Regions from separate parts of the Blautia massiliensis (ex Durand et al. 2017) genome, predicted to be linked through region 2. Evidence: riboswitches for the same ligand, from Rfam matches in the RefSeq annotation. Region 2 holds a riboswitch; the other holds the start of a gene.
The links. Region 2 has a riboswitch for cobalamin ahead of V9W66_RS08555 (ABC transporter permease). Riboswitches for the same ligand answer to the same signal wherever they lie in the genome.

Region 1: it holds a riboswitch for cobalamin, as region 2 does, so the genes downstream of both, V9W66_RS19125 (leucine-rich repeat protein) here and V9W66_RS08555 (ABC transporter permease) in region 2, are expected to answer to the same signal.

The regions. Positions count from the first base shown of each region.
Region 1 is NZ_CP146725.1:4,047,695-4,063,873, forward strand. Features, by position in the region: gene V9W66_RS19115 (Ig-like domain-containing protein) at 1-2,468, shown strand, start outside; gene V9W66_RS19120 (DUF4430 domain-containing protein) at 2,543-3,076, shown strand; cobalamin riboswitch at 3,171-3,326, shown strand; gene V9W66_RS19125 (leucine-rich repeat protein) at 3,383-3,679, shown strand; gene V9W66_RS19130 (energy-coupling factor transporter transmembrane component T) at 3,979-4,725, shown strand; gene V9W66_RS19135 (ABC transporter ATP-binding protein) at 4,731-6,464, shown strand; gene V9W66_RS19140 (ECF transporter S component) at 6,431-7,300, shown strand; gene V9W66_RS19145 (sugar phosphate isomerase/epimerase family protein) at 7,297-8,055, shown strand; gene V9W66_RS19150 (prenyltransferase/squalene oxidase repeat-containing protein) at 8,052-9,020, shown strand; gene V9W66_RS19155 (AAA family ATPase) at 9,035-9,970, shown strand; gene V9W66_RS19160 (DUF58 domain-containing protein) at 9,967-11,154, shown strand; gene V9W66_RS19165 (DUF3488 and transglutaminase-like domain-containing protein) at 11,067-13,391, shown strand; gene V9W66_RS19170 (DUF4430 domain-containing protein) at 13,405-14,775, shown strand; gene V9W66_RS19175 (hypothetical protein) at 14,775-16,179, shown strand, end outside.
Region 2 is NZ_CP146725.1:1,783,619-1,799,797, reverse strand. Features, by position in the region: gene V9W66_RS08575 (GntR family transcriptional regulator) at 194-568, shown strand; gene V9W66_RS08570 (ATP-binding cassette domain-containing protein) at 571-1,419, shown strand; gene V9W66_RS08565 (ABC-2 transporter permease) at 1,416-2,090, shown strand; gene V9W66_RS08560 (MATE family efflux transporter) at 2,245-3,603, shown strand; cobalamin riboswitch at 3,751-3,924, shown strand; gene V9W66_RS08555 (ABC transporter permease) at 4,061-4,990, shown strand; gene nikC (nickel transporter permease) at 5,006-5,869, shown strand; gene V9W66_RS08545 (ABC transporter ATP-binding protein) at 5,850-6,641, shown strand; gene V9W66_RS08540 (oligopeptide/dipeptide ABC transporter ATP-binding protein) at 6,651-7,589, shown strand; gene V9W66_RS08535 (nickel ABC transporter substrate-binding protein) at 7,619-9,187, shown strand; gene V9W66_RS08530 (class I SAM-dependent methyltransferase) at 9,192-9,944, shown strand; gene V9W66_RS08525 (class I SAM-dependent methyltransferase) at 9,946-10,692, shown strand; gene V9W66_RS08520 (alpha/beta hydrolase) at 10,704-11,477, opposite strand; gene V9W66_RS08515 (hypothetical protein) at 11,605-11,742, shown strand; gene V9W66_RS08510 (FadR/GntR family transcriptional regulator) at 11,977-12,696, shown strand; gene V9W66_RS08505 (polysaccharide deacetylase family protein) at 12,885-13,742, shown strand; gene V9W66_RS08500 (polysaccharide deacetylase family protein) at 13,745-14,584, shown strand; gene V9W66_RS08495 (alanine/glycine:cation symporter family protein) at 14,624-16,177, shown strand.

The DNA of each region.
Region 1 (16,179 bases), 1.8 Mb from region 2:
AAGGTGGTCTTCCGCTGTTCGGATATGTGCAAAATACCAGGATCAGAAACCTGAACATCTATGGAACAAAGATTGCCGGATATGGTCTGGTCAACAACTTTGAAGGTGTCGGACTCTCCGGAACGGCTGTTGAGATAGACAATGTAACCTTAAAGAGCGGATCCAGCACTCTGAAAGCAGGACTTCTGGGTGCGAATAAGACCATGAGTCCTTATGCCGGATGTTCTTCTTCCTTTGAAGCAACAGTACGGAATTGTACCATTGAAAAGGATGTTGTCATTGGATATGACAAAGATATGAATGAAATCGGAGCTATTGCCGGCCGTATGCAGGGTACCGTGGAAAACTGTGTAAGTTATGCGACTGTCTATGGAACCAGTTATGTTGGTGGAATCATCGGAACCCGCGACAATGCCATGGGAAACTGCTCCGTGATCGGCTGTAAGTTCTACGGCACCGTAGAGGCTTCCAGTGAAGTGGCTGGTGGTATTGCAGGTGGCGGTTATGACAATTCCACAGCCCCGAACGGATGCAAGATAACTATCAACAGCTGCAGTTCAGAGGGAAGCATCACCGGTTCTGACAAGGTCGGAGGAATCCTTGGTGGAGACCTCTATGTGGCACAGACCTGGAATAACTGCACTTATACCTTTAAGAACAATTCCTTTACAGGAAAGGTACAGGCAACAAAGGCAGACGCAGCATATGTAGGAGGTATCATTGGTTTTTATGACAGCCTGAACCGTATCGATGACATCACCAACAATTATTATGCAAAAGACTGCGGGGCAAATAAAGGGATCGGTTTTGTAAGATACATTGATACCAATTGTCTGACCCATGAGACGGCAAGCGGAGCCACTTATGTCAATACAGAAAAAGAAACCACCAGCTGCCCGAAGGTGGAAGGCTGCGGATGGCAGACCGGATATAACCGGATGGATGATCCACTGGGGGCAGACCAGGAAAAACTGGTCTCTACAGAAGGCCTGCGTGTTTATGTGGATTCCCTGGAGCTGACTGGTGATTACCGGACAGAGTTTTACCTTGGGGAGGACCTGGATCTCAGTGGAATGAAAGTGGTTGCTGTGATCAGTGACGGAACCAGACAGGAACTTTCGTGGACAGACCTTACCATAGAGGGATATAACAAGGATAAACGTGGGGAACAGAAACTGAAGATTTCCTATAAGGAAGCATTCGTGGAACTGACCGTCAGGGTATTGAAAAAAGATGCCGGTACGATCACGGTAAGCTTTACGCTTCTCGGAGACTCTGTTCATGGCAGTACAAAGGAGAATCAGGAACACACCCTGCGGAAAGGAAATCTGGAGACCTGGATCGCAGCAAAAGATTATACGATCGATGGAAATGCCAATGTCCTGGAACTCTTAAAAGAAGTGCTGTCCCAGAATGGAATGAGCTGCCGCACATTAAGGGATGAGACCTACATTGCCGGAATCACGAAGGATGGCCAGGAACTTGCAGAATTTTCCAACGGACAGAACTCCGGCTGGATGTATACTTTAAATGGAATCCACCCAGATCTTGGAGTAAAAGAGCAGTACCTGGAAGACGGGGATGAGATCGTATTCCATTATACCGATGATTATACCCTGGAACATGACCATGTATGGGACAGCAAATGGAATTTTGATAAGGATGCCCACTGGCATGAGTGTGTTGCCATGTATGGAAAATGTGACATCACGGATAACACGAAAAAGGGTGGTTACCAGAAGCATTCCTATGGAAAAGGAAAGCAGATCAAGGCTGCTACTTATAAGACAACCGGACTGATGAGATATACCTGCCAGGTCTGCGGATACGAAAAGACGGAAACGATTCCTGTAATTGCACATACGCATAAATACACCTGGAAAACTACGGCAAAAGCTACGGTATTCCGTCCGGCGAAGCAGGAAGGAACCTGTTCCCTCTGCGGTAAAAAACAGACACGGAATTATGGAAGCAAATTAAAGGCAACTATAAAACTGAACGTATCCTCCATTACCCTGCAGCGGAAACAGGCCACCACAAAGGTGAAGGTTTCCATGGCATACGGGGATTCCATAAAGTCCTGGGCTTCCAGCAACAAAAAGATCGTGACCGTTGATAAGAACGGAAAGATCAAGGCCGGAACCAAAACAGGAACGGCAAAGATCACCGTTACCTTAAAGAGCGGAAAGAAAGCGACTCTGAAAGTAAAAGTCCAGACTGCAAAGGTAAAGACTACGAAGATCAGCGGTCTCAAGACAAAACTGACCATCAAGAAAGGAAAGAGTGTTACTTTAAAACCGGTGGTCAGCCCGATCACTTCCCAGGAGAAAGTGATCTACAGCTCTTCAAATAAGAAGATTGCAACAGTCAGCTCGAAGGGCGTAGTTAAAGGCCGGAGAAAAGGAACTGTTACCATCACAGTTAAATCTGGAAAGGTTACAAAAAAGATAAAAATTACAGTTAAGTAAACAGAGTAAGGGTGTAAAAGGTATCAAAAATCAAATAGTGTTTTTGGTACCTTTTCATCCGATAGAGGATAATTATGAAGCAACTGAAAAAAATATATTGGAAACGGATCGGGGTAATAGGAATCAGCTGTTTTATGCTTTTGTGGAGCTGTCTCCTTACGAGCTGTGGAATCGGAAAAGGGGATTCCGGAAAGCCTGCTGCCTGTACCATTTCGATAGACTGCCAGACGATCCTTGACAATATCGGTGATCTAAAAGAAACCAAAAAAGAATTTGTCCCGGAAGACGGCTGGATACTTCCGGAAATGGAAGTTAAATTTACTACGGGCGATACCGTATTTGACATCTTAAAAAAAATCTGCGAGGAAAAGAACATCCAGCTCTCTTCCAAATACACCCCGTTATATAAAAGCTATTACGTGGAAGGCATCAATCAGCTTTATGAATTTGACTGCGGAAAAAATTCTGGCTGGATGTACAGTGTAAATGGAGAGTTCCCGAATTATGGGGCTTCCAGTTATAAGCCCAAAGATGGGGATAAGATTGAATGGAAGTATACCTGCAATCTTGGAAGTGATGTTGGAAACCCATACAAAGATAAGAAGTAAAGAAATTGTGAAAAATAGTTAAACTGGTATGAGAAAAAGACCAGAAACATTGGCAAACATTGACAGAAATAAGGCGTATCGTTATAATTAGAATAACAAAAAAATCGAGCGTGGTTCGGCTGATGGCAGCCGATTTAAGGAAATCCGGTGCGATTCCGGAGCTGCTTTTCCCTGTGTGAAATGTATCGAATGAAAAACGCCTTATGAAAGCATTTTGAGCCAGTATATCCAACACGTCAGGCAAAGAATACAAACCTGTAAAAGATATACAGTTTGGTATGAGCCGAACGTTGGAAAGGAGATCATATGCGTTCACAGAATGACAAAGCAACATGGAGTATTTTACGGTTTAATTACCGTACATTTACCGCACAGCTCGCCCGGATGCAAAAAGTGAAAAATGTGTACATTCCGGCAAATATTACATTCATTGGAGAGGAAGCTTTTCATGGATGCAACCGACTGGAACATCTGGAGATACATCATGATCCGGAATATATTGGTTCCCGGATTGTAAATAAAAATTGCACCATATGTTGTAAAAAAGGAAGCAAAGTGGATTTGTACTGTGAAGAGCAGGGATTAAAGAGGGAGTACATTTAAACGTGTTATCAACAAATAAGACCGAGAAAAGAAACAGACAGACTGCGGATCAATCCATCATTGATGCTTTTTCCACATGCCATCCATTTTTGAATTTTTTTTATTTTGCTGTAGTACTGTTATTTACTATGTTTAATCAGCATCCCGTCTTTATCTGCATTTCTTATGCGGGTGCTTTGTCTTATTCCATCTTTCTGCTTGGAGGAAAAAGGACACTTAGGCAAAGCTTTCTCTTTACCCTTCCCAGTCTTTTGATCGTGGCTCTTCTGAATCCACTTTTCAATCATTATGGGGTCACGATGCTATATTATGTAGAAAGCAGTGGAAACTGGATCACTTTGGAGGCCTTAGTCTATGGAGTAGTCCTTGGAGCGGTCATGTTCGTAGTGATCCAGTGGTTTTCCTGTTATAATAAAGTTATGACAAGCGACAAGTTTATTTACCTGTTTGGAAGGCTGATACCGGCCCTTTCCCTGATCCTTTCCATGGCACTTCGCTTTGTCCCCAGATTTACGGGGCAGCTGAAAGTGATCCGGAACGGACAGAAATCCATGGGAAGGGATGTTTCAGAGGGCAGCCTTTTTAACCGTATCCGTGCAGGCTTTAACATGCTGTCGATACTGGTCACCTGGGCTTTGGAAAATGCCATAGAAACTTCGGATTCTATGCGGAGCAGGGGATATGGATTAAAAGGCAGGACTGCTTTTTCCATTTACAAATTTACGAAGAAGGATAAAAGTCTTCTGGCGGTGATGGCAGCTTTATTCCTTGTATTTGCTGCTGGCTGTATGAATGGGGCTTCTTATGCAAGTTATGATCCCCGTATTTTACTTGCTGGTTTTACCATTCAGGGGCATCAGGCTCCGGTATCTGTTCCAGTAGTTGAAGCAATGCTTACATACATCTGTTTCGCATGTTTTTGTTTCCTTCCGGTGATCCTGGATGTGACGGAGACTATCCGTTTTGCCAGAAGCCGGAAGCATTGTGAAACAGATCTGGATATGACTTACAAAAAAATCTACGAAACTCTGGAACAGGAAGGATAATGATTATGAATCTTGTAGAAGTAAAGGAGTTTAGCTTCGCATACCCGGAATGTTCCAGAAAGGTTCTGGACCATGCGAATCTGAAAATAGAAGAAGGAACGTTAAATGTGATCTGCGGACGGAGCGGATGCGGCAAAAGCACGCTGCTGCGCCAGTTAAAAACCGTGCTGGCCCCGGTTGGAAAGTCAGAGGGAGAAATCTTTTACCGGGGGATGCCGCTTTCGGGGATTGACCACCGGACACAGAGCCAGGAGATCGGTTTTGTCATGCAGAACCCGGATAATCAGATCGTAACGGATAAAGTCTGGCATGAGCTTTCCTTTGGACTGGAAAGCCTGGGATATGACAATGCGACTATCCGGCTGCGGGTTGCGGAGATGGCCAGCTATTTTGGCATCCATCAGTGGTTTTATAAAAATGTCTCAGAGCTGTCAGGAGGACAGAAGCAGATCTTAAACCTGGCTGCGATCATGGCAATGCATCCGTCCCTTTTAATACTGGATGAGCCTACGTCTCAGCTGGACCCCATCGCTGCTTCTGATTTTCTGGAAACCGTAAAAAAGATTAACCGTGATATTGGAACAACGGTGCTCCTTACGGAACACCGGCTTCAGGATATCATCCCTTATGCGGATAGGGTATTTGTCATGGATAAGGGGAATGTTTATCTGGAAGGAACTCCCAGGGAAATCGGGGTAAAATTAAAGGAACAAAAACATGGCATGTTTCTTTCCATGCCGATTCCTATGCAGATCTATGGTGAGACAGACAGTCAGGCAACCTGTCCGCTGACAGTCAGTGAGGGAAGACAGTGGCTCTCCCGTTACTGTAACGAAAAAGGAATTGCTTCGGATAGTCAGCGAAAGAGCGAAAGCACTGAAAAAGTCAGATACACAAAAACAGATAGTTCGAAGAAAGAATTGTCCATTCAGGCGAAAGATGTCTGGTTCCGGTATGAAAAGGACAGCCCGGATGTTGTCCGGGATCTTTCCCTGGAGGTAAAAAAAGGAGAGTTCTATGCACTGGTAGGTGGAAACGGTACGGGAAAGAGCACTACGCTGTCTCTTTTAAGCCGGGTGCGATGTCCATACCGTGGGAAGATACTTCTGGAAGGGCGGGATATCCGTTCGTATAAAGACCGGGATCTGTATTGTGGGCTTTTGGGAGTCATGCCGCAGAACCCACAGAGCATTTTCTTAAAGAAAACAGTCTTGGAAGATCTGTATTCTGTGATCGGGGGCAGGAGAGAAAAAATGTCTTCGGAATATCAGATTCATATGAAAAAAGAAAAGGCCATAGAAGGGATCGTAAGCCTTACCAAACTGGAAGGGCTTCTGGAAAGGCATCCTTATGATCTGAGCGGCGGGGAACAGCAGCGGCTGGCACTTGCCAAAGTCCTTTTGCTTCGACCGCGGATCCTCCTGATGGACGAACCCACGAAGGGAATGGATGCAGAATATAAAGAAGAGATCGGAAAGATCTTAACCCGGCTGAAACAGCATGGCCTGACGATCTTTATGATCTCCCATGACGTGGAATTTGTTGCAGAATACGCGGACAGAGTAGGCCTGTTTTTTGAGGGAAACATCGTTACCAGCCAGAATACCCGGGAGTTTTTTGCCGGAAATAATTTCTACACAACTGCAGCAAACCGGATGGCAAGGCATTTGTTTCCGGAAGCTGTGACCGGAAAGGATGTGGTTACGTGCTTACAGAGCAGCAACTGGACCAGTTTATAGATGAATTCTGGGAAGACACCCCAAATGAAGCACAGGAAGAGAAAGCGGCAGAAGATCTGGAAGAATATACCCTTCCCTCCGATGGGATGATCGTCCGGCAGATGGAAAAGAAGGGGAAAGTGAACCGGAGGACCTGGTTTGCTCTTGCTCTGATGCTTTTGGTCGTACCACTGCTTTTGTATCTGTCAGTCCGGTTTTTCCATGGAAGGAAATATCTGATATGCAGCCTGATTGTGATCGTGGCTGCAATGCTCCCGTTTTTTATGATGTTTGAAGGACGCAAACCAAAAGCACGGGAAATCATGGTGATCTCTGTCCTTGCAGCGATTGGTGTCGCAGGGAGGGCCGCCTTCTTTATGGTACCCAGTTTCAAACCGGTGGCTGCTATTGTGATCCTTACCGGTGTCTCTTTCGGAGGCGAGGCAGGTTTTCTCGTTGGCTGTCTAATCATGATGTTATCCAACATGTTTATGGGACAGGGCCCCTGGACGCCATGGCAGATGTTTTCTTTTGGCATCATTGGCTTCCTTGCAGGAATCCTTTACCAGAAAGGAATCTTAAAAGCAAGGAAACGGGATCTTTGCATTTATGGGTTTTTAAGTGTAGTCCTGATTTATGGAGGAATCATGAACCCGGCCAGCATCCTGATGTCTTACGGGTATATCACACCAGCCAGCCTGGTTGCTTTCTATATTTCAGGAATACCGGTGGATCTGGTGCATGCACTGTCAACTGTGATCTTTTTATGGTTTTTGAGCAGGCCGCTTCTTGAAAAACTGGAACGCATTAAGAAAAAATACGGGCTGATTGAGTCCGGGAAAGAGGAAATGCTTTGATCTATGTCAGCCATTTGCTTTGCGATGAAGATATGAAAGAAATCTGCGGTCAGTATGGAACCGGTGTGGAAAGTATCGAGTTTTCCATATCTGACAATCTGGACCAGCTGGAAAGAAAAATGGAACAGTATCAAAAAAGACTGGAGCAGATGGGAAATCCACCGCTTACCCTGCATGGGCCATTTCTGGACTTAAACCCGGCATCTTTTGACAGTCGGATAAGGAAAGTGACGATGGAACGGTTTGACCAGTGTTACCAGGCAGGAATCCGCCTTGGAGCAAAAAAGATCGTATATCATTCAGGGATGATCCCTACGGTATATTTCCGGGAAGGATGGGCGGAACAGACAGGCCGGTTTTTCCAGGAGTTTTTGAAAGACAGGGAAGGTCCCCAGGTCGTCATGGAAAATGTCCTGGATGAAGACTGGCGGCTTCTTTTGGATGTATACAACTTCGTGGATCATCCAAACTTTAAGCTGTGTCTGGATATGGGGCACGCACACTGCTATTCGGAAATTTCGGTCCTTAAATGGGCGAAAGAACTTGCTCCATATGTCGGACATGTCCATCTCCATGACAATGCAGGGGACAGGGATTCCCATTTGGGCTTAGGAAAGGGCACAATTCCATGGGAAAAGGTTTTAAAACTTCTTCCCTGCACAAAGGAACGGACCTGGACGATAGAATGTTCCAATAAAGAAGATGTGATTCTTTGCATAAAACAGATAAACGAAAAAATGAGGGGGAGATTATGAACAGATTAAAAAAACGGACATGCCAGTTTCTGGTGTTAGTTACCACAGCAGGGTTTTTGACAGGCTGTGGGGGCGGGACTCCAAAACTGGAAGATGCACTGAAAAAAACAGCTGCTTATGAACAGAAAACCGTAACATCACCGGCATCGGATACCCTGGGCGGGGAATGGACGGTGATCGCACTTGCCCGTTCGGGAGAAACGGTGGATGAGAACTATTTCGAAAAATATCGTGCCAATCTTGAAAAACGGGTCAAAGACCAGGAAGGCGTGCTCAGTGATAACCGTTATACAGAGTATTCCAGGGCAGTCATGGCATTGAAATCCATAGGAAAGGATCCAACGGATATTGGCGGTTACGATATCGAAAAGCCGCTGGAAGATTTTGATGCAGTGGTCTCCCAGGGATTAAACGGTGCCATTTATGCACTGATCGCCTTAAATGCCGATGACCCGGATGCCAATAAAGACGGGGAGCTGGAACAGAAATATCTGGATTACATATTGGAACGGGAAAAAGCAGATGGCGGCTTTTCCCTGGATGATAACGCCAAAGACGGGGATGTGGATCTGACCGCCATGACACTGCAGAGCCTGGAACCATACCAGGATGAAGAAGATGTAAAGGAAGTCATTGATAAGGGTGTGGATTTTCTGGCAGATATACAGGACGATGATGGCGGTTATACTGCATTTGGCGCAAAGAGCTCGGAATCCATTTCCCAGACCGTGATTGCACTCAGTGCGGTAGGTGTAGACTGCAATGAGGATGAACGTTTCCAGAAAGATGGAAAAGGCCTGTATGATACACTGATGACTTTTTATCAGAAGGATGGAAGTTTTAAACATACCCTGGACGGGGAAAGCAACCCCATGGCAACAGACCAGGGATTCTGTGCACTGGTGGCTTACCAGCGCTACCAGGATAAGGAAAACAGTTTTTTTGATATGACAGACCACAGATAAGGATGGAGGAAAAAATGCCGCAGAAAATAACAGAACTTCAGAATCAGCTGGAGAAAATCATTAAAGGAAAAAAAGATATCACAGATAAGATCCTCATGGCAGTGCTCGCAAAGGGACATGTCCTTCTGGAAGATGTGCCTGGTGTTGGTAAGACCACAACCGCACTGGCACTGAGCCGTCTTATGGGAATGGAATTTAACCGTATCCAGTTTACACCGGATGTTGTCCCTTCCGATGTGACCGGATTTACCATGTATGACAAACAGAACGGACAGTTCTCCTATCATGAGGGAGCGGTCATGTGCAACCTTTTACTGGCAGATGAGATCAACCGTACTTCCAGTAAGACCCAGTCTGCCCTTCTGGAAGTAATGGAAGAAGGAAAGGTGACGGTAGACGGGGAAACCCATTGTGTGCCATCCCCGTTTGTAGTCATTGCCACAGAAAACCCGGTGGGCTCTTCCGGTACACAGCTCCTTCCGGAATCACAGCTTGACCGTTTTATGATCAGTGTCAGCATGGGGTACCCGGATCACCAGAGCCTGGTGGAACTGTTAAGGGACAGACAGAGGGAAAATCCCCTGGAAAATGCAAAGACCGTAGTTACCCGGGAGGAGGTGCTGAAACTCCAGAAAGAGGTACAGGAGATCTATGTAGCAGACCAGATGCTCGACTATGTGGCAGACCTTGCGGAAGCTACAAGGAAACATGTGCTGATCACGCTGGGATTAAGCCCGCGTGGAACCCTGGCACTGGTAAGGATGGCAAAAGCAGCTGCTTACATGAAAGAAAGGGATTATGTCATTCCAAAGGATGTGCAGGAGGTATTCAAGGACGTTGCGGCACACAGGATGATCCTGGATTCCAAGGCAAGGTATCAGGAAAAAACTGCCCGTGAGATCCTCTCGGAGATCCTGTCAGAAGTGCCGGAACCGAAGGTGGAAGGATGATAAAGAACAGGATCCTGTGGCTTTTGTGGCTGGTCTGCATGGCAGGAGCAGCAGTAATTACAGGCACATGGCTCTTTGCAGCGGTTCTCTTACTCTCCGCCCTTCTTCTGATCTTTTCCGCAGGGAGTGTGGCCTTATCCGGAAAAAAGGCCGTTATAAAACTGCATCTTCCAAAGGCGGCAGAGAGAATGGGGCGTTTTGACGGGGAAATACGGATGGAAAACCAGTCTGCATGGCCGGTATTTGGCGGGGCAGGAGTGCTCCGGTGGGAAAATCTTTTTACCGGTGAAAAAGGAGAGATCCCTCTTTCCTTTTCCCTGGGAGGAAAGGAAAAACAGGTCATCGGGTTTGAGACCGGAAGCAGCTGGTGCGGCTGCATCAGATTTTGTTTTTCTGACTGGAAATGCCAGGACTTTTTCCGCATCTTTTCTTTAAAGAGGAAAGCAGACGCAAGTGCTTATACGGTTGTAATGCCGGAAAAACAAAAAGGAGAGATGTCCCTCCTGGCCAGGGAGGGGTTTGATATGGAAAGTTTCCGCTATTCCGGAAGCCGCCCGGGGGACGATCCGGGAGAAACTTATGATATCCGGGAATACCGTTCCGGTGACAGCATCCGGCAGATCCACTGGAAGTTATCCGGAAAGTTGGATGACATCATGATCCGGGAAAAAAGCTTTCCGGTGGATGATACGGTACTGATCCTGGCAGAAGCATTTCAGGCAGACCGGGATCCGCAGCGTGCGGAAACGGTGGCAGAAGTCTTTTCCGCAGTCCTTCAGAGCTTTATGGAAAAGAAGATCTCCTGCCAGGCCGGAGTCTATGACCACAGCACTGGGAAGTTCCGGCTGGAGAAGATCCGTACAGAAGAGGACCGCGAAAACATCCTGTACCGCTTCCTGCGTTATGGAAGTGATGCAAAGACCCCGGTCACGGTACGGGAATATCTGAAAGACCCGGGAATACAGAATTTTGCAAACTATGTATATATAACCGGCGACCCGCAGGACAAAGAAGCAGAACTCCTGGCAGCAAAGGGAGAAGTGACGATCGTAGGATGCGGCACAGGCGGCAGAGACAGTGGAGGAGAACAGGTATTATGGAAATACGGATCACAGAATCCAAAAGACAGTCAGAAACAGCATATGGAAAACAACTGTCCGGTATCCTGCTGGAAACTGCACTGATCTGGCTGAGTGCAGGCGGAGGGCTCCTGCTTTTTATGAGTGTCCTTACTGAGCAGGAACGCATGGCACCGATTTTGGGAAGCGTGCTTCTTATGGCAGTGTTCTGTACTGCAACAGAAAGAATGGGAAGATATGGACTTTACGGACGGATGGGAATGGGAGCGGTTTCCATCGCAGGGATCTTCCTGTTCCATGGACAGCTCTTAGACGGCATGGCATTATACTGGAATGATATGGCAGGCATCCTGGGAAGCCGTGCCGGGATTTATCTGAAACGGTTTGAGACTGCCGGGATACAGGGAGAGGATGTCTCCCACCTGATATTTCTTATCTATCTTGGAATGGCAGCGGCAGTCTGCGGATTCCTTGTCCTGAAACTGCAGGCTTATGTCTTGGTGATCGCCTGGGCCCTGGTGCTTCCCATCCTTTCGGGGATCCTTGGCATGGAGCCGGATGCAGGCACAGGAGTTATTTTTTACATGGGGATCCTTTTGGAACTGAATCTTATCCTTTCCCGTTCTGGAGGGAAACGCCACCGGGCAGAGAGCAGCCGGGCATTTTTGACAGGAAGCATCCTGACATGTGCCGTAATGCTGGCAGCCGGGATCCTTCTGGAACAGTTTATGCCGTCCGAAGACTATGGTTCCTCGACACTTGTCACAGAAGCTAAAAAAGAGGCCCTGGACGGGATCAGCAGCCTGCGCTACAAAAAAGGAAAGATCAATACCCTTCCGGATGGAAAGCTGAAAGAATGCGGTGCCTGGAGTGCCTCAGACGATACGGCACTTTCCGTTACCATGGAAAATCCGGATTCTCTCTACCTGAGAGGATTTGTGGGAAGCGTGTATGACGGTTCTTCCTGGGAAAGCCTGGATACGGAGGATGCCTATAAACAGAGGACGCTCTTTTACTGGCTCCATCAGGATGGATTTTATGGGGAGACTCAGCTAAGCCGTGCAAGGGCACTTGCAGATGATGATGCCCTTTCTGACAAAGTATCCGAAGTGGACATAAAAAATGAAAAGGCAGACAGCCGTTATCTCTATACCCCTTATGAGATTACAGAACTGCCTGCTGGATACAGGAAAGAGACACCGTTTGCTGACAGTATGTTAAAAGCAAAAGGACTCTTTGGAGCAAGAAACTATCACTATCAGGCAAATGGAAACCTGGTAAAAGATTTTACGGTGCTGGGGGCAAGGGTCTATCAGGCACTTGCCAGGGATGAAGGGGATTCCTACCGTGATGATGAGAGTTATTACAACGCATTTGTGTACAGCCAGGATACGAAGCTGTCCGGTGCCCTGGAAACCCTGTTCCGCAAAGAACTGGGGGACGGTGGAAACCGGGAACAGGGGCATACCGATTACTATACAGCGATCAGCAGGATCCGTTCCTATCTGGAAAAGAACCTGACTTACAGCACGGCAGCCGATCCGTATACCGGACAGGGGGATTTTGCAGAGGACTTCCTGACAAACACTAGGATCGGCCACAGTGTCCATTATGCCACGGCAGCGGCACTGATGTTCCGTTATTACGGGATCCCGTCCCGTTATGTGGAAGGCTATCTGATCACACCGGAAGATATCAAAGATAAAAACCCGGGGGATACGATAGAAGTCCCGGGAAAGAATGGACATGCCTGGACCGAGATCTATATGGACGGCCTTGGATGGGTACCGGTAGAAATGACACCGGAATACTATAATGTCATGGAGGAAGCAGACCTCACGGCAGGCCTGGAGGCAAAAGGAGCCAAAGCAGCCGCCATCCCGGAAGCACAGGACGAACCGCCTGCACAGGAGAACATCCAGACACACTGGAGCTTAAAACTGGCACTGTTCGGAATCGAAAAGCTTCTGATCCTCCTGCTTGCGGTATTTGACCTCTTCTGCCTGATATTTATCTTTACGGTCTGTGTGCTCCGCATTCACGCAAACAGAAGACGGAGAAAACTGTTTGAAAGTGAAGATGACCGCCAGGCGGTTCGCGCCATGGCCGGATATGCGCGACTTCTTTATTATCATGGCCCTGAGCTTTATTCGGAAGATGCCATGAAGTGTTACCGAAAAACAAGCGTTATCGGGGAAAAGGCTGCGTTCAGTCCCCATGCTGTATCAAAAGAAGAACGAAAGGATACCGCTCTGTGCGTGCAGAAAATGAAAAAAGAACTGAAAAAAGCCAGAAGCTGGTATGGAAACTGGATCATGAAATATATAGAAAGGCTGTATTAAGGAGGAAATGACCATGAAAAAGAGAAAAAAGAATAACCGGCTTTCCTTTCTGACAGCTATTGTCTGTCTCCTGCTTTTTGCCGGAGTATTATTTCTGGGAATGAAAAACTATGAACCGGAGAAAAGTGAAAATCCGGTACAGGGGGTGAACAGTGAAAGCTCCTTAAAGGGCTATCTTGGAAGGGGATATGCTTATGCCGGAAGCCAGGAAGATGCTTCTACGGGTGAAGAATCTTCCTTTGAAGAACAGGCACAGATCCTGGAAGATGAACCGGAGGAAGAACCGGAAAAGAAAAAGGAAGAGGCACAGGCGACTGTCACCCCGGAGCCGACATCAGAGCCGGAAGCTTCCCAGACACCGGAACCGGACAGCCAGAAGGAAGATACCCAAAAAGGGGATACCGATCCGGAAGACGGCTCTACAGGAGAGGATAATGACAGCTCCAAAGACAATACCATCCATTATGACAAAAATGGTGACCAGGATGATGACAGCCGGAAAGAAACACCGGACCAGGACGATGACCGGAACCAGGATGGGGCGCAGGTACCGCTCAGTGCAACGCCGACGCCATCTCCGGAGCCGGAACCGACACAGGCACCGGAGGAAGACCATTATCCAACGATCGCCACAGACCTGGCTGACGGGGAAACGGTAAATGCCGCATACCGTACATTTTATGTACAGGCGGTAGACTGGTACGGGAACAGCTTATCCTCTACGGCACTGGAAGTATATGGAAACGGTGAAAGACTTTCTTCAAAAGGGGAGCCTTCGCCGGGAATCCTGGCTTACCGTCTGGATCTGAATGAGGGCAGCAACACTGTGGATATCAAGGCAACGGATGATGAGGGATGGAGTACCACACTTCCAACGTTTACCATCTATAAAGGGGATGAGAGCCAAGAAGAACCTGCCGGCTCCATCACGGTCAGCATTGAGGCGGGGACTGTCGGACTTGGGACAATCCTGCCGGCGACATCCATCGACTTTTATCAGGGCGAACAGCTTTCCTCCGTGGTCTTAAGGCTTCTGCAGAACAGCGGGTTTGACTGGAGGAATGATGGAAGTGCAACAGGAGGTTTTTACCTGAAAGCTATCGGACGCGGCGGCATCACTTCCGGAGCTTCGATCCCGGATGACCTGATGGCGCATCTGACAGAAGTAAACTGCCAGCTGTCCGGGCATGATGCCAACTGGCTGGGAGAATTTGATTTTACCATGAATTCCGGCTGGATGTATTTTGTAAACGGTGAATATATGAACATTGGAATGTCGGGCTATTTCCCGGCAGACGGTGACGAAGTAAGGCTTCGCTTTACCCTGTATTCCGGAGCAGATCTGGGTGTCGGGGATAACGGCGAAGTATGGGGGGACTGGTAATGAAAAAAAACAATTTAAAGAGACCGATCATTAACAAATTTATTATCGGGACCCTTTCTGCAGGACTTCTGGCAGGAGGGGCTGCACCAGAAACAGATGCGATCTTTGTCAGGGAAGTTTATGCAGCAGACAGCACAGAGAGTTCGGAAGGGGAAACGCCGGCAGAACCATCGGTACCCGCAGAACCTACCGCCGTTCCGGAGCCGACTGCAGAACCGGAGCCGACCCAGATACCGGAACCAACCGCTGTGCCGAAACCGACTGCTGCACCAGAGCCAACTGCCACTCCGGAACCATCCGCTGCGCCGGAACCGACGGCAGCTCCAGAGCCTTCCGTTACGCCGGAGCCTTCTGTTACACCGGAACCGACCGTCACTCCGGAAGTTAAAAGCAGCAATGCGGATCTGAAAGAATTATATATATCCAGTTCCGATACCTGGGGAAAAGGGATCTTAAAACTAGATCCCGCATTAAACAAGGACCGTGACAGATACAAGGCGGTTTATGACGGGGAACGCCAGAGCCTGAACATCTGGCTGACAGCGGAAGAAGAACATGCCACGGTCAAGATCTATGCGCTGAGCGGAGTGAAGCATTCTACCGTGGAAAAAGATGAGACCATCAAAAAAAGCAACGATGGAAAGGGGCATGTTTACTGGAAGATCCATTTCGGAGACCAGGAAAAGGAAGCTATGGTCCGGGTGCAGGTAACCGCACAGGACGGCACCCGGAGGGATTATTACCTGACACTTGGGATTACGGACCAGACCCCGCCGGAACTGAAAAAGATCAGTGCGAGCAGGATATCCGTGGACCAGGCCTCAGTAGTATATAAGACCAGTGAAAGGGGACAATGCTATTACCGTGTTATAGAGGCCGGTGCGAAAGTACAGACCTCGGATACCTCAAAAGAGGGAAGAGAAGTACTGAAAGGAAGCGATACCCTGACCATTACAGGCCTGTCAGAAGGTGAAAAAGATGTGGTGATCGTGGTGAAAGACCTTGCGGGCAATGTAAGCAGTCCGCTGGTGATCCGGATCCCTGATGTCAGAAAGAAGAATAACGGGACAGCGGGAAATGGGGGCAATGGAAATTCCGGTTCGATCGCCCATAGACCCGGATATGGTGGAAATAAAAGTGAAGCCGGAGTCCCGGGCAAAGGCAATAATGGGGAAGGATCCCTTACAAATCTGAAAACGGTTGGCGGAAAAGGTACGGCATCCGGAAAGAACGGATTGGATAGCACAGACGAAAACAAGGAAAAGAAACTGACGGCTTATGCAGGTACGAAGAAAAAAGGCTCCGGTTCCGGTACATCAGGTGAAAAGAAAAGCAACAAAAAAGCGGATGCCGTAAAAGACAAAACAAAAGAGAAAACAGAAGAGTCATCCACAGAAGAACTGA
Region 2 (16,179 bases):
CTAGTGGTCTATAAAGTCAATACATTTTGCGTAACAAATAAAAATTAATGATCATGAAAAGTAAATGACTAAGACTTCCCATACCTTCTGATGGCAGATGACAGAATCCCGGCAGTCAACTACTGCAAAACAGTATATAACAGTTGACAACAGTACTACACTGTTATATACTGTTTACAACAGGAGGAAACATATGAAGATTATAATCAATAATACATCGATGGTACCAATTTATGAACAGATCATGGAGCAGATCAAGGCGCAGATCATTTCCGGAGAGTTAAAAGAAAATGATATATTGCCGTCCGTGAGAACAATGGCAAAGGAACTGAAGATCAGTGCACTTACTGTGAAGAAAGCATATGACAATCTGGAAGCAGAGGGCATGACAGTCACAGTTCATGGGAAAGGAACGTATGTAGCGGCTTCGAATACACAGCTGATGGAAGAAGAGCGCAGGAAAGAGGTTGAGGCGGATCTGGAAGCAGCAATTCAGAAGGGAAGGCGCTGCGGAATGAAGGAGGAAGAGATCCGTTCGTTGTTTGAACTTATCATGGAGGATGAATGATTATGTTGGAGATCAAAGGAGTAAAGAAAAGCTACGGTGAATTTCAGTTAGACTGTTCGTTAAATGTAGAAAAAGGAAGGATCATCGGTCTGGTTGGAGAGAACGGAGCCGGTAAGAGTACTTTGTTCAAGGCAGTGCTCGGACTCATTTCTTATGATGCCGGTGAGATAAAGATCCTGGGAAAAATACCGGAAGAGTTAAGTGAAAAAGAGAAAGAAGAGCTGGGAGTTGTCCTGGCAGAAGCCGGATTCAGTGGATACTTGAAAGGGAAAGATGTTGAGGCAGTCCTTGCCAAATTATATCCAAAGTTTGAAGCAGAAAAATTTCATCAGATGTGTGAAGAATATCAGATTCCGTTGGATAAATTTATAAAAGAGTACTCAACAGGAATGAAAGCAAAACTGAATCTGATCATTGCATTGACACATCAGGCAGAATTTCTGATGCTGGATGAGCCGACAGCAGGGCTTGATGTCGGAGCGAGGGAAAGGATGCTGGATATTTTAAGAGAGTATATGGAAGAAGAGCCGGAGAGAAGTATCCTGATCAGCTCACATATTTCTTCGGACCTAGAACATCTGTGTGATGACATTTATGTGATACATAAAGGAAAGATCATACTTCATGAAGAGATGGATACGATTCTTGAAAAATATGCAGTGTTGAAGGTCAGTGAGGAACAATATCAGGCAGTGGATAAAAGGTATCTTTTGAAAGAGAAAAAAGAGTTTTTTGGAGTTGCCTGTCTGACGAACGAGAAGCAGTATTATATAGAAAATTATCCGGAAATCGTAGTAGAGAGCGGATCACTCGATCAGGTGATCCTGATGTTGACAGGGGGCGAAAGATGATGAAAGGAATCAGAGGGCTTTTGGAAAAGGATTTTCGATTGTTTTTTCGGCAAGGTGGTAATCTTTTTTTTGTGTTAGTGTTTGTAGCATTGTTTTTTATACTTACGGGAAAAACGGGAGCTACTTTCATTGCAGTGTATATCCCATCTGTTCTGGCGATATATTCAGGTAATACGATCAGTTATGATGAAAATGGCCATGGCTACACATATTTATTTTCTTTACCCGTAAATAAAAAAATATATGTCAGAGAAAAATATATTTTTTCCTTTATCATGACAGCATGTGGATGGTGCATTGGAATGATCTGTGCAGGAATTATGGTACTCATAAATCCTGAAGAGGTGTTTGATCTGGAAATGTTGGCAATGGAGTTGATCACATTTTTTGTGTTTCAGGCAATTGCAGGAATTATGATCGCGATCAGGATAAGGTTCGAAGGAGAGAAAGGGCGAATTGTGCTGCCAATCGCAATTTTAATTATTTTTGCGATTTGTTATACAATTAGATCTTTTGTGAAGACTAACTTGGGATTAAAAGAAATTATTCTGCATATGATATGGGGAATAGGGGATTTTGAAATTGCGATTGCCCTTATTGTGCTAAGTCTGCTTATATGGTTTGCTTCGTATAAGTATAGTATGAGCGCTATGAAGAAGAAAGAGTTTTAAGATAGGCGTGGCAAAAATGATCCATTAAAAATAATGATTATAAAGATGTAATAGCTACCAAAAATATTATAAAACTTTGTGAAAAAATAGGATTGTGTTTCGTAAGAGTCCCCTGTAAAATAGCGGACAAGGATGAAAAGAAAAGGAGACACTTATGGGAACCAATGAAAAAGATATGACTGCCGGATCTCCCGGAAAACTGATCATAACTTTTGCCATACCAATGATGCTTGGAAATATTTTTCAGCAGTTTTATACAATGGCAGACACCATGATTGTCGGACAAGTGGTAGGAGTTGAAGCACTGGCGGCAGTAGGCGCCGGAGATTGGCTGGTATGGCTGGTGTTGGGGATCATGACAGGTATCACACAGGGTTTTTCTATTCTTGTATCTCAGTATTATGGAGCAAGGGAAAAGGAAAATCTGAAATGTGCAGTAGCGAAAAGCTATATCATGACAGCATTACTGTCTGTGGTCGTACTCGCAGTAAGTGAAGGTACAGTTTATTATGTTCTTTTATTTTTACAGACACCTGATAATGTCATTGATCTGACAATGCTATATTTGCGGCTGATCTTTGCAGGAATCCCGATCATAGCTGCTTATAATATATTTGCAGCGATCCTTCGGGCACTTGGAAACAGCAGATCTCCGTTGATCGCAATGACAGTGGCAGCAGTGATCAATGTGGGACTGGATCTGTTATTTGTGGCGGTTTTTGGCTGGGGTATAGCCGGAGCAGCAGTGGCAACCGTTATCGCACAGGGATTTTCAGCCTTGTACTGTTTGATCGTATTACGTAAAATCCCGGATATCCGCCTGGAAAAGAAGGACTTTTACAGGCAGCCCTCTATGAGTTTGCGGCTTTTGGAACTGGCGGTTCCTCTTGCGGTACAGAATGTGATCATCTCCGTGGGAGGACTTGTGGTACAGTATGTGATCAATGGATTTGGTTTTCTGTTTGTGGCGGGATTTACGGCATCGAACAAGCTGTATGGGGTTTTGGAGATGGCTGCCGTTTCATATGGATATGCTATTACAACCTATGTAGGCCAGAATCTTGGTGCAAAGAAATACCAGAGGATTCGAAAAGGCGTGCGCAGCGGCACTTATATGGCAGTGCTCACTTCGGCTTTCATTTCCGGCATGATGGTACTGTTTGGACGTAATGTACTGTCCCTGTTTGTATCCGGTGAACCGGATCAGACCCGACAGGTATTGGATATAGCATATAAGTATTTGTTTATTATGGCTGTCTTTTTGTGGGTGCTGTATCTGCTGTATGTGTATCGTTCCGCTATCCAGGGCCTGGGTAATACTTTGATTCCGCTTGCCAGCGGCATTGCAGAATTTATAATGCGTGTCAGTGTTGCGCTGCTGCTGCCAAAACTGATCGGCGAAGATGGGATATACTATGCAGAGATCTGTGCATGGAGCAGCGCAGCTGTTTTATTATTCGTAAGTTATATGATCATTATACGGAAATATAAAGAAGTCACCGTTCATACATAATGTTATTTACTTAAGGGATCTATAATAATACAGGCAGAAAATATCCGGGTTTCACTATGAAATGTTCAGATATTTTATATTTGACAAAAAACTATTTATATAAAAAGAAAAGTATGATATTATGATACTTATTCATTGCAACTATGAAAATTGAATAGTCAGAATGGTGTACAAAGTACTTAATAAGGAATCTGGTGAAATGCCAGAACAGCCACCGCTACTGTGACAGGGACGAAAACCAAAATATCACTGGAGAGATCCGGGAAGATGGTAAGTAGGAAGAACTGGAGTCAGGAGACTTGCCTTTTTGACAGAAGAATTCTGATTCGGATGGGATACAGAAGGAATAAGCTCTGCCTGAGGTAGAGGTTTGTTTTTTGTGCTGATATGATGCTGGATCATATCAGCTTTTTTTATTTTAACCGAATAAACAGATGAAAAATGAGGAGAAATGAAAATGGGAAAAGTAATTGCAAAGCGTTTTATATTTATGATTCCGGTAGTGCTGGCGGTTACATTTATTATTTTCATGCTGAGTTTTATATCGGCAGGTGATGCGGCTAGAGCTCTGGCGGAGAAAAAATACGAGCATCCGTCACCGGAGCAGATAGAAGAAGTACGGCATGAGGAAGGACTGGATCAGCCGGTGCTGGTACAATACGGGAAATGGCTGGAGCAAGCACTTCATGGCGATTTTGGAAAATCATATTCTACAAGAAAACCGGCTTTTGAAGAATTAAAAAGATATTTTCCACAGACATTTAAACTGGCAGTTACTTCGTTTTTATTGTTGATGATCGTATCAGTCCCTCTCGGGATTTTGTCGGCAATTTATGAAAACAGAGTTCTGGATAAAGTCATTCGCATTTTGTCGTCCCTCAGTGTATCTATGCCGTCTTTCTGGATCGGTCTGATGCTGCTCTATATATTTGGAGTAAAGCTAAAAGTGATTTCCGTGATCGGAGGAGATGCCGGAGGCATCCCGATTCTTGCGGCATTTGCCATGGATATCAGTTTCTTTGGAATTATGACGAGATTGATCCGTACCAATATGATACAGGTGCTGAAGCAGGATTACATACGTGCCAGCAGAGCTAAGGGATTGTCATCTGTAAATGTAATTTTGCGTCATGGTCTGAAAAATATTCTGATTCCTGTGCTTACACGTCTGGTATCAATTGTGATCGGTTTTTTCTGTGGCTCAGCTGTGATAGAAAGTATTTTTTCAATTCAGGGAATCGGAAATCTGGCATTGAAATCCGTGATCTCAAAAGACACTCCGGTGCTGCAATGCTTTATCTTTATTCTGGCTGTGGGCATTGTAGTATTAAATTTTCTTGTGGATATCGCCTATTCTGCGATTGACCGGCGAATTCAGTTAAAGTAAAGGAGAAGTCATAGAATGGGAAGCAGAAGAAAGCAGAAAACAGAAAAAAGCATGATCCAGAATCTGTACTGGAAACAGGTATTCCAGTCACCGAAAACAAAAATAGGATTGATGGTGGTCATAATTTTTGCATTGGCAGCTATTTTTGCACCTGTACTGGCGCCGCATGATCCACTGCTTGTGAATGTTTCGATAAAATTAAAGAATCCGTCGGCGGCATATCCTTTAGGTACTGATCAGCTGGGACGATGTATTTTATCAAGACTTCTCTGGGGCAGCCGGTATTCACTGAGCTATAGCTTTGCGGTGCTTCTGATCACCGTATGTGTCGGGGTGCCGATCGGACTGTTTGCCGGATATGTAGGTGGAAAAATCGATTCCATAATTATGAGGATCATTGATGTATTTATGGCTATGCCGGTCTTTATTGTGGCACTTGCCATTGCAGGAACCGTAGGAGCCAGCGGCGCTCATCTGATTCTGTCCTTATCGGTCGTATCCTGGGCAGAATATGCAAGGCTTGCCCGGGCATTGACACTTCAGGAAAAAAATAAAAATTATATGACCGCACTAAAAGCCGGCGGCTGCGGCCACGCAAGGATCATATTCCGGCATGTATTGAGAAATATCCTGCCATCTGTGATCGCACTGGCAACAATGGAAATCGGTTCGATCATTCTGTCAATTGCCGGTTTTTCCTTTATCGGCCTTGGAGTGCAGGCACCGACACCGGAATGGGGGATCATGCTCAGTGACAGTAAAAGTTATATCCAGACTTATCCAAGACTGATGTTTTATCCTGGCATACTGATCATGATCATTGTTCTGGCATTTAATTATCTGGGGGAGGGAATACAGAATGGAACAGCCCAAAAATGATGTTCTAAAGGTAAAAAGATTACATGTGGAGTTTCAGACCTCTCACGGAATGGTTCATGCAGTAAAAGATGTCAGCCTGGAAGTAAAGCGCGGAAGGATCCATGCTCTGGTGGGAGAAAGCGGAAGCGGCAAGTCAGTTACCTCTCTGACGATCATGAATCTGCTTGCAGGAAATGGAAAGGTGATATCCGGAGATGTGACACTGAACGAAAAGAGTCTTCTGAAGTTATCAGAAAAAGAAAAGCGACAGTTATACGGAGACAGGATCGGAATGATCTTTCAGGATCCGACCGCTGCTCTTGATCCGCTCTTTACAGTTGAACAACTGCTTCTGGAAGGACTGAGAAAACATCGCAGAATGAGCAAAAAACAGGCAAGGGAAGCAGCGTTGGAAAGTCTGCGGATGATGAATCTGCGTGATCCGGAAGAACTGATGAAGAAAAAACCTTACGAACTGTCTGGTGGTATGTGCCAACGTGTTATGATCGCCATTGCCATGTCCATGAAACCGGATTATCTGATCGCAGATGAGCCGACGACAGCCTTGGATGTAACCGTACAGAAGCAGATCCTGGAAGAAATCTATCAGCTATCCAGGAAAGAAAATCTGGGCGTGTTATTTATTACGCATGATCTGGGTGTGGTGGCAGAGATCGCAGATGATGTTTCAATCATGAAAGACGGCGAAATAGTGGAAAACGGAACCGTCGAAGAGATCTTTTATCATCCGCAGCATTCATATACAAAAAAACTGCTGGATGCAGTTTTATAGGGGAAAAGTATGAGTACGTTGTTAAAGACAGAACATTTAAAAAAATATTATGGTAAGAAAAAAATTGTGAAGGCAGTGGATGATGTAAGTCTGGAAATCCATGCAGGATCATCCATGGCTCTGATCGGTGAAAGTGGAAGTGGTAAAACTACATTCGGAAAGCTGATCGCCGGCCTGGAGAAACCTACAGATGGAAAATTCTGGTTTCAGGGACAGGAAATGCAGGATTTGTCTGAAAAGCAGTTTCGTCCATATCGCAAGAATCTTCAGATGGTCTTTCAAAGCAGCAGCGGGGTATTTGATCCCGGTTATACCATTGGAGAAAATATTTTGGAAATTTTGAAATTACATGAAAAACTGCAAGAGGGTGAGTATGAAGAGCGAGTAAAGGAGGCTTTGATCCAGACGGGGCTTGATCCGGATATCCGCAACCGTTATGTTGGACAGATTTCAGGAGGTCAGTGTCAGAGAGCTAATATTGCGAGAGCATTGGTATTAAGACCGGAGCTTGTGATCTGTGATGAACCGGTATCCAGTCTGGATTATTCCATACGAAAGCAGATCCTGCATCTGTTAAATGAGCTGCAGGAAAAATATGAGATGACCTATTTACTGATCACTCACGATCTGTCCAACGTTCCATATCTCTGCAAAGAGGTGGCTATTATGTATCAGGGACGCGTGGTCGAGTTTATCGATCATACGGACAGCTTAAAGGAGACTGCCGTACATCCTTATACAAAAGATCTGTTTGATTCTATTCCGGTAAAAGAACCGAAAATGCGAAGAATCGGATCGCAGGAAAAGAAAATATTTTCAGATACCATTCCGGAACAGGGCTGCCCATATCAGAACCGGTGCAGAAGATGTACAAATATATGCAGAGAGCATATACCGGAATTGACAGAAATTGAAACAGGACATTTTGCGGCATGTCATATGCTGTAAAATATAAAACAAACAAAGGAGAGGAAGAAATGAAGAAAAGACGTGTAGCAAAATTGATAGCATTGAGCATGGTGGCGGCAACTTTACTGACAGGTGTCAATGTACAGGCAAAAGAGGAAAAAGTAGTTACGGCAATGACATCCATTGATCTGACTCCTGAACTTTGTGACCCTATAAAAAGTGGTCCGGACTTTCGTCTTTATGAAATGATCTATGATCCACTGGTGCGTTATGGAGAAAATGGAGAAATTAAACCGGCATTGGCAGAATCCTGGGATATCAGCAAAGATGGCACAACCTATACGTTTCATTTAAGAAAAGATGTGAAATTCTCAGACGGTACAGTGTTTAATGCAGACAATGTGATGTGGAATTATAACAGATGGGTGAAACAGGATGTGACCGGTAACTTTTCAGCCAAACTGGAAAATGTTACAAAGGTAGATGATTATACTGTAGAATTTAAGTTCGCAGAACCATGCTATACACTGCTGATCGAATTCAGCTATCCAAGACCATTCCGTTTCACCTGTGAAAGTGCACTGGATGAAGACGGAGAATTTTGTCAGGAAGTGGGTACCGGAATGTGGATGATCGACAGTTATGAAAGCGGTCAGGAGGTTGTCCTGGTACCAAATCCTAATTATTACGGTGAGAAACCAAATATTGATAAAGTAGTTCTGAAACAGGTGGTAGACGGTGATGCCAGAGTGATGGCACTTCAGAGTGGAGAGGCAGATCTGAATCTTCAGGATATTCCACCCGAAAGCTTCAGTATTATCCAGGCAGATAAAAATTTATCGACAGAACAGCAGGTTTCCACACTTTCTTACTATCTGATCGAAAATTATGATACACCGGCGCTTCAGGATGTAAACGTACGTCAGGCACTGAATTATGCAACAAATAAAGAAAGCATTGTAAATGATCTGCTGGATGGTTACGGCAATCCTGCAACCGGACTTATGTCTCCGACAGTTCCTTATGTAACAGAAGAAAACAGCAAGGGCTATCCATATGATCCGGATAAAGCAAAGGAACTGTTAAAGGAAGCAGGATATGAGGATACAGATGGAGATGGTATTGTAGAAAAAGACGGAGAACCACTGAGCCTCAGACTGGTATTCCAGACTGAAGAATATGCTTCATGGAAATCTCTTTGTGAATTCCTGAAATCTGAATATGAGAAGGTTGGTGTAGGTATTGAACTGGTAGAAAAAGAATCCGCAGCTTACTATGATGAGATCTGGAACACCAGAGATTACGATCTGTGTATTTACCGCAGCTATGAAGATTCCTGGATGCCTCATGGATTCCTGAAATCAATGTTCTATGCGGAAGATGGAGCAAAGGCAGTAAACTGGTACGATGAGGAGCTGAACAAAGATCTCGGAGAAGTATTAAAGACACAGGATGAAGAAAAGCGGACGGAATTATACGATAAGATCCTCACACGTATCAATGATCAGGCAGTAACAGTACCGCTGTATTATCCGAACCGTGATTATATCTATAACAATACCAGACTGACCAATGTAGAGCTTGCACCGACTGCCTATGAAGGCATTAACTGGGCAACACTGGATGTAGTGGAGTAAAAAAATGTTTGAAAAGATCGAGAATAAATGGACAGAAGATTCCGGTGATTATGATGATATGATCCAAAAACAATTGAGTAACAAAAGAACGGTATCTTACTGGACAAAAGAATTGAAAAGACTTCTTGGACCTGAGCCCCTTCGTATTTTAGAAGTGGGCTGCGGCCCGGGTTTTATGAGCATCATAGCAGCGCGTCTGGGACATGATGTAAAAGCGATTGATGGTTCATCAGGAATGGTAGAAAAAGCCAGAAGGAATATGCGGCAGTATCATCAGCAGGTGGAAATCTGTGAGGAAGATGGTGTAACTTTGCCATTGGAACAGGAACAAAGCTATGATGTGATACTTTCCAGAGATGCGGTGTGGACATTATATGATCCGGAAAAAGCTTTCAGACGCTGGAAGGCTGTATTAAAACCAGGTGGAAGGATCATTTATTTTGATGGGGACTATCGGACCATCGAACCCACATTAAAAAATAAGATCTATATGAAAATTGCTGATTTTCTTATTTATGTTACAGAAAGAAAAATATATCGATCTGACGTGAAGGAAAACAGCGGAATTTATGAAAAGCTGCCATTTACATCGCAGAAGCGTCCGGAAGCGGACTTTCAGATATTAAAGAAGGTACGCTTTGCCAGGATCCAGATCAGAGAGAACCGCTGGCTGAACAGACCATGGACGATGGATTTCTGGAAATACGGATATCAGGGAAAAAAATTTATTGTAGTAGCCACAAAGAAGGAGAAGTGACATGCAAAACGATAAGATCAAAGAGTACTGGGAAGGAGAAGCTGGCATTTACAGCGAAGGGATCAAGGCAGAATTGAAAAGTGAAACAGCAGAAAACTGGAAGAATCTGATTCTGGAGTATGCGCCGGAAAAAGAACATCTGGAAGTACTGGACGTAGGCTGCGGGCCGGGATTTTTTGAAATTATGCTGGGAAAAGAGGGACATCATGTGACCGGGATCGATATTACTGAAAATATGATCCATGAAGCAAAGGAAAATGTAAAGGCAGCAGGTTTATCCGCAGATCTGATGACTATGGACTGCCACAATCTGAATTTCCCGGATGAGACATTTGATATGGTTATCTGCAGAAATATCACCTGGACGCTGGACGATCCACAGAAGGCTTACAAGGAGTGGCTGCGTGTACTGAAAAAAGGCGGACGTCTTTTGGTATCGGACGCCTGCTGGTATCTGCATCTTTATGATGAAGAAAAGAAAAAGATTTACGAGGCACATGATGCTGCCATGTGGGAAAAATATGGAAGAGGTATCCATGCTCATGAAGATGCGGAAACAGGGAAAGAACTCAGCAGTAAGCTGTTTATGAGTGATAAAAAGCGTCCGGCATGGGATCTGGATTACATGATGGAGATCGGCTTTTCCAAAGTGTTTGCCCTGAAGGACATCAGTGATATTTCCAGAACTTCCATGGAACGTGAGCTGAATAAGCTGACACCTCAGTTTTTAGTGGGTGGAGAAAAATAAGCGGGCCGGCGTTAAATAAAACGCTGGACCCGCTCCATTGTGGTTTTTAGAATAAAGATATCCGTCAGTACATCACCGGTTTCCAGAGAATGGTTGGCGTTTTGGGTGAGAAAGAGAGGGACATCTTTCTGCGCTGCCAGTTCCCGGATGGAATTGGTTTCGGCCCAGGGATCTGCGGTGCCGTGGAAGGCGATGCTTCCGGCAAGTGGGAAGGAAAAGGTTTCTGCAAGAGGAGTGAACAGGATGCTTTTTACAGTCAGATCGTGTCGGGAAGCATAGGCAGAGGAGATGACTGTACCAATGCTTTTGGAAATAAACAGAATGCTGCCATAGGAATTCCAGTCGATGCTGCCTAAGGAGCGTTCTGTCTGTTCCAGGGCAAGGTCAAAGGCCTGTTTCATTTTTTCAGGATCTCCTTTGACATTTTCCGGGAGGATGCCATAGGATACCGTGCGGATTTTGTAGCCGTGTTTGCCGGCAAGGCGGCTGGTATAGTACAGAAGCGGCTTGTCGGCAGTATATCCGATGCCCGGAAAAACAACAGCTAATTTCGGGGCATTTTTATCTGCTTCAGGTATATGTGCGGAGGTTTTTGCATAGAGCATCTGCAGATGGATTTTTTCCTGAAGTTCTCTTAAAGTAATAGAGATTGTGCAGGAGTCAGATGGAAGGTAATCGTAATCGGTGATAATACTGTCTTCTTCCATGGCATAAACCATATGTGAGGAACCCATGAGTTCCATATCTTCTTCAATATCGGAAAGTAATTCTTCGTATGATTTCATTTTATTTTTCTCCTTATATGAAGTTTTTTCAACATATAAATCGTTTATTTTTACAGATGGCTCTATTATACTGGATTCATCGAGTGACAGCAAGGGCCGGCAGAGAGAAAGAGGTGGCGGTGTGGATGTGACAAGAAGATTGCAGCTGATACGGATCCTGGAAAAAATGGAAAACGATCCGAAATTCAGTGAAAAGCTTGGAATAGAAAACAGATCAGAGTTTATACCAGTAAGTATGACTGGAGAAAAAGAGAAATTACGTTGACGTTGATATTTATGATATGTATGTTTGGAGTTTTTGGAAAATTATTTTGCTTCGGCGTAAAAGCAGTTAACCTGTAAAAACGGGTTAGCTGTTTTTTTATGAAAAAATGGATGCTTTTGGGACAAAAATCCTGTTGCACAACCATAAGAAATACAATTATAATAAAATCTTATAGGGCAGCAAAATATACCGCAGGTTTCCCAAACCATAAAGATCAACAGATTGGAGAAATATATGAAATTAAGAAGTCAATCCGCACGGACTTTATTATACGAAGAAGTAGTAGAAGAACTTTACAGGCTGATCGACGAGAAGCATATCCAGCCAGGAGGAAAGCTTCCGCCGGAGAGAGAACTGATCGAACAGCTGAAAGTCAGCCGGAATGTTCTGCGAGAAGCTTTTCATGTTCTGGAAACCAGAGGCGTGATCGTTTCCTATCAGGGAAAAGGAAGATTCTTAAGAGAACAGCCAGGCCATGGTTCAGAGAAACGCACAGAAAGTCTCAGCAAAAATCTGGAACGCTATTCCATGCTGGAAGCTTATGAAGTACGTCAGGTTCTGGAAGTAAAAGGCGTAGAGCTTATCATCCGCAACGCCTCTGAGGAGGATATTGATGACCTGGAAAAAGCCTACAAAAAAGTGGAACATACCTACGAAACAACCGGAACTACAACCGGAGAATTTGAACTGCACAAACTCTATGCAGAAAAAACAGGCAGCATGTTTATGACCCAGACCCTGGAGCTGGTACTGAATGCCATTCTGGATATGATGTACGGTCAGTTTTATGATGTGCTGGAAGCCACATCGGAGAAGCAGGAGCTGGAATCTCACCGACAGATCATCGACGCGATCCGTAGGCGGGATACCGAGGCAGCACAGAGGCTGATGCATGAGCATCTTCAGGTTACGATGGATATGCTGAAGGAAGATACGATCTGTTTTGAAAAATAATTGATTAAATATGCATTTAACCAGATATAAAAAACATCAAAAATTAAAAAAATATTGACGAAAAGCACCTTCGGGTGCTATTCTTTATAAACAAGTGGGTGACCAAGTGAACAAATATTAATTCAAAAAGAATGAATATGTATTCAGACGATAATTCACAATCCAGAAAGAACAGAAAGGAATACACAATGGGAAATTTGAAATGGCCGGAAGGTAAAAAATGTGCGGTAATGTTTACCTTCGACGTAGACGGAGATACCACCTGGGAAAACGGAAACCGTGGACTTCCAAATGGTGAGAAATACATCAAATCCTTATCCGTAGGCCAGTACGGACCGAAGCGCTGCGTGGACCGTATCCTGGATATGCTGGAGAGTTACGGTGTAAAAGCTACATTTTTTGTACCGGGATTAACAGCAGAGCGTTATCCGGAAGTGATCATGAGGATCGCAGAGGCAGGACATGAGATCGGACATCATGGATACGCACATGAGAGATTTGCGGGAAAAACAACAGAAGAACAGATTGAGATCATTGAGAAAACACAGAGGATTTTTAAAGATCTCATTGGCCATGAAGTAACAGGATTCCGGACACCATCCGGTGACTGGGCAAAGATCACACCACAGCTTCTGTACGAGAGAGGTTTTCGCTATTCAAGCTCCATGCGTGGGGATGACAGACCATACCGGACTGTGATAAACGGTGAAAAAACTGATTTTATCGAAATCCCGACGAAATGGGAAGTAGATGATTACGTGGCCATGGCCTATAATATGTATCCGGCAGAGCCGGCAGGCCAGGATCGAATTTCCAGTTATCGTCTGGTAGAAGATAATTTCATGAGAGAATTCCGCGGGCACTACAAAGAAGGACTTTGTATTTCCTACATGAGCCATCCGCAGGTGATCGGATCTCCTGGAAGGATCCAGATCCTGAAACATATGCTGGAGCAGATCACATCCAAAGAGGATGTCTGGGTAGCAACCGGAACAGAAGTTTCAGACTGGTATCGAAGCCATTCAGAAGAACAGGAGGAAAAATAAGGATGAAACTGGAAAGACCAAAGTGGCCGGAAAACAAAAAATGCAGCGCCATGATCACCATCAACCTGAATGCGGAACTGTTCTGGCTGCAGTTAGATCCGACCTGCAAAGATATGCCAAAGACTCTTTCTCTTGGCCAGTATGGAATGACAAGAGGTGTGGACCGTATCTTAAAAATTCTGGAAGAACGTGGAATCCGCGCAACATTTTTTACTCCGGGATGGGTAGCGGAGCAGTATCCGGATAAGCTGAAAGCCATTGTTGAAAAAGGCCACGAAATTGCGGCGCTGGGATATCACCATGAACATATGGCACTGTTATCCGAAGAAGAGCAGGAAAGCGCCATCAAAAAAGGAATCCAGGCCATCGAAAAAGTATGTGGCGTTACACCGAAGGGATTCCGTTCCCCGGAAGGCGAGCTGACACTGGATACTTTACGGATCGCAAAGAAAAACGGGCTGGTGTATTCCAGCAATCTCTGCGATGACGACAGACCATACTGGAAAGACCTGGGAGAGGATAAGATCCTGGAGATTCCTATTCACTGGGTTAATTATGATCTTCCGTATTTTGCATTCAACTATCATCCGGCATTTCCGGCAGGACAGGGCAGGATCGCGAATTATACAGGAGTTCTGAATAACTGGAAAGATGAATTTTTCGGATGTCATGAATATGGCCTCTGCTATGTTCTGCAGCTGGATCCGGCAGCCATCGGTGCACCGGGCAGGATCGGACTTCTGGAAGAACTTCTGGATTATATTGAAACTTTTGATGGTGTATGGTGGACAACCGGTGAGGAAATGTATGAATACTGTCTGAAAAGCAGTCAGGATCGGTAAGAGGGCATACATATAACGGGAAAAGAAGGGAGAGCATTCATGGCTCATATATTTGAACTGGTAAATCAGCTTTTTGCACAGGTAGTTCCGGTGGCGGATTTTCTCTGGGACTTTCCGACAAACATTGATGCGTACGCAAACATTCCGATCTTAGGGCAGCTGTCCATTGCATTTCTGCTTCTTCTTGGCGGAAGTTTGTATTTTACTTTACGGTTTGGATTTGTACAGGTAAAAGAATTTAAAACAGGAATCCGTCTTCTGACTTCCAAACAGCAGGCAAAAGTTGGAACTTCCCAGCTGGCGGCCTTTCTGGTCAGTATGGGCGGCCGTGTGGGAGCCGGAAATATTGTCGGTGTAACCGGAGCGGTAACCATTGGAGGACCGGGAGCAATCTTCTGGATGTGGGTTTCCGCATTTCTGGGAATGGCAACCTCTTTCTGTGAGGCAACACTGGCACAGATTTTCAAAGAGAGAAAAGGCAACGAATACGTAGGAGGTTTTACCTTCTATATCCAGAAGATCTGGAAAAACAAAGCATGGATCGGAGCAACAATGTGTATCATGTATCTGATCTACAACATGCTGAGTATTCCGGTACATACGTTCCATGTATTTACAGCAGTAAGTTCCATTGCAGATGAAGTAACGGGAAAAACAACGCAGGTAACAGATCCGCTGTATTATGTGATCGCAGCTGCCATCATCGTGGTCATCGCAGTTATCACATTTGGTGGAATTAAAAGCGTAACAAAATTTTCCGATGCGGTTGTACCGGTTATGGCAGGTTTATATGTTTTAATCGTGCTGGTACTGATTGTTCTGAATATTGGAAAAGTACCGGGATTTTTTGCAGCTGTATTTGTGGGAGCATTTAAACCAAGCGCTATTTTCGGCGGAGCATTTGGTGTAGCTATGGCGCAGGGACTGAAACGAGGACTTTTATCCAATGAGGCTGGTATGGGTACCGCGACACAGGCTTCCTCTATTGCGGATGCCAATCATCCATGCGAGCAGGGATTTATTCAGTCCATCGGTGTATTTGTAGATACGATCGTGATCTGTTCCCTGGCTGGTTTTGTGGTAACTGCAGGTGCGATCTGGAACAATCCGTCCATTGACTGGGATGTGATGAAAGCCAACAAGATCGGAACTTTCCTGACATCTGTCAAGGAACTGGCACCAGGTGACGGAATCCTGGATGTGATCGTATTTATCATCGTGGTTGTTGCATTTGGATTGTTTGCGTTTACAACACTTCTCTGTGACCTGACTTACACAGAGATTGCGGCAAACAAGATTTCCAAGAATAAGAAATTTATCTACTTTACAAGATGCCTTGGCGCGCTGATCTTTGTTCCTCTTGGAACTCTGACTGTACTGTCCGGACTTCAGCTGGATAACCTGTGGTATGTATCTGACCTGATCAATGTAATTTTGATCTTCGTGAACATCCCTACACTTCTGGTTGGAAGAAAACTGGTTACCAAAGCATACGAAAATTACAAGAAAAATCCAGGCAAGCGTTTTATTGCGTTCGAGATTGGTGTAGAATCGGATGTATGGACTGTTGAAGCAGCAAAAGAAAGCAGGTAAAA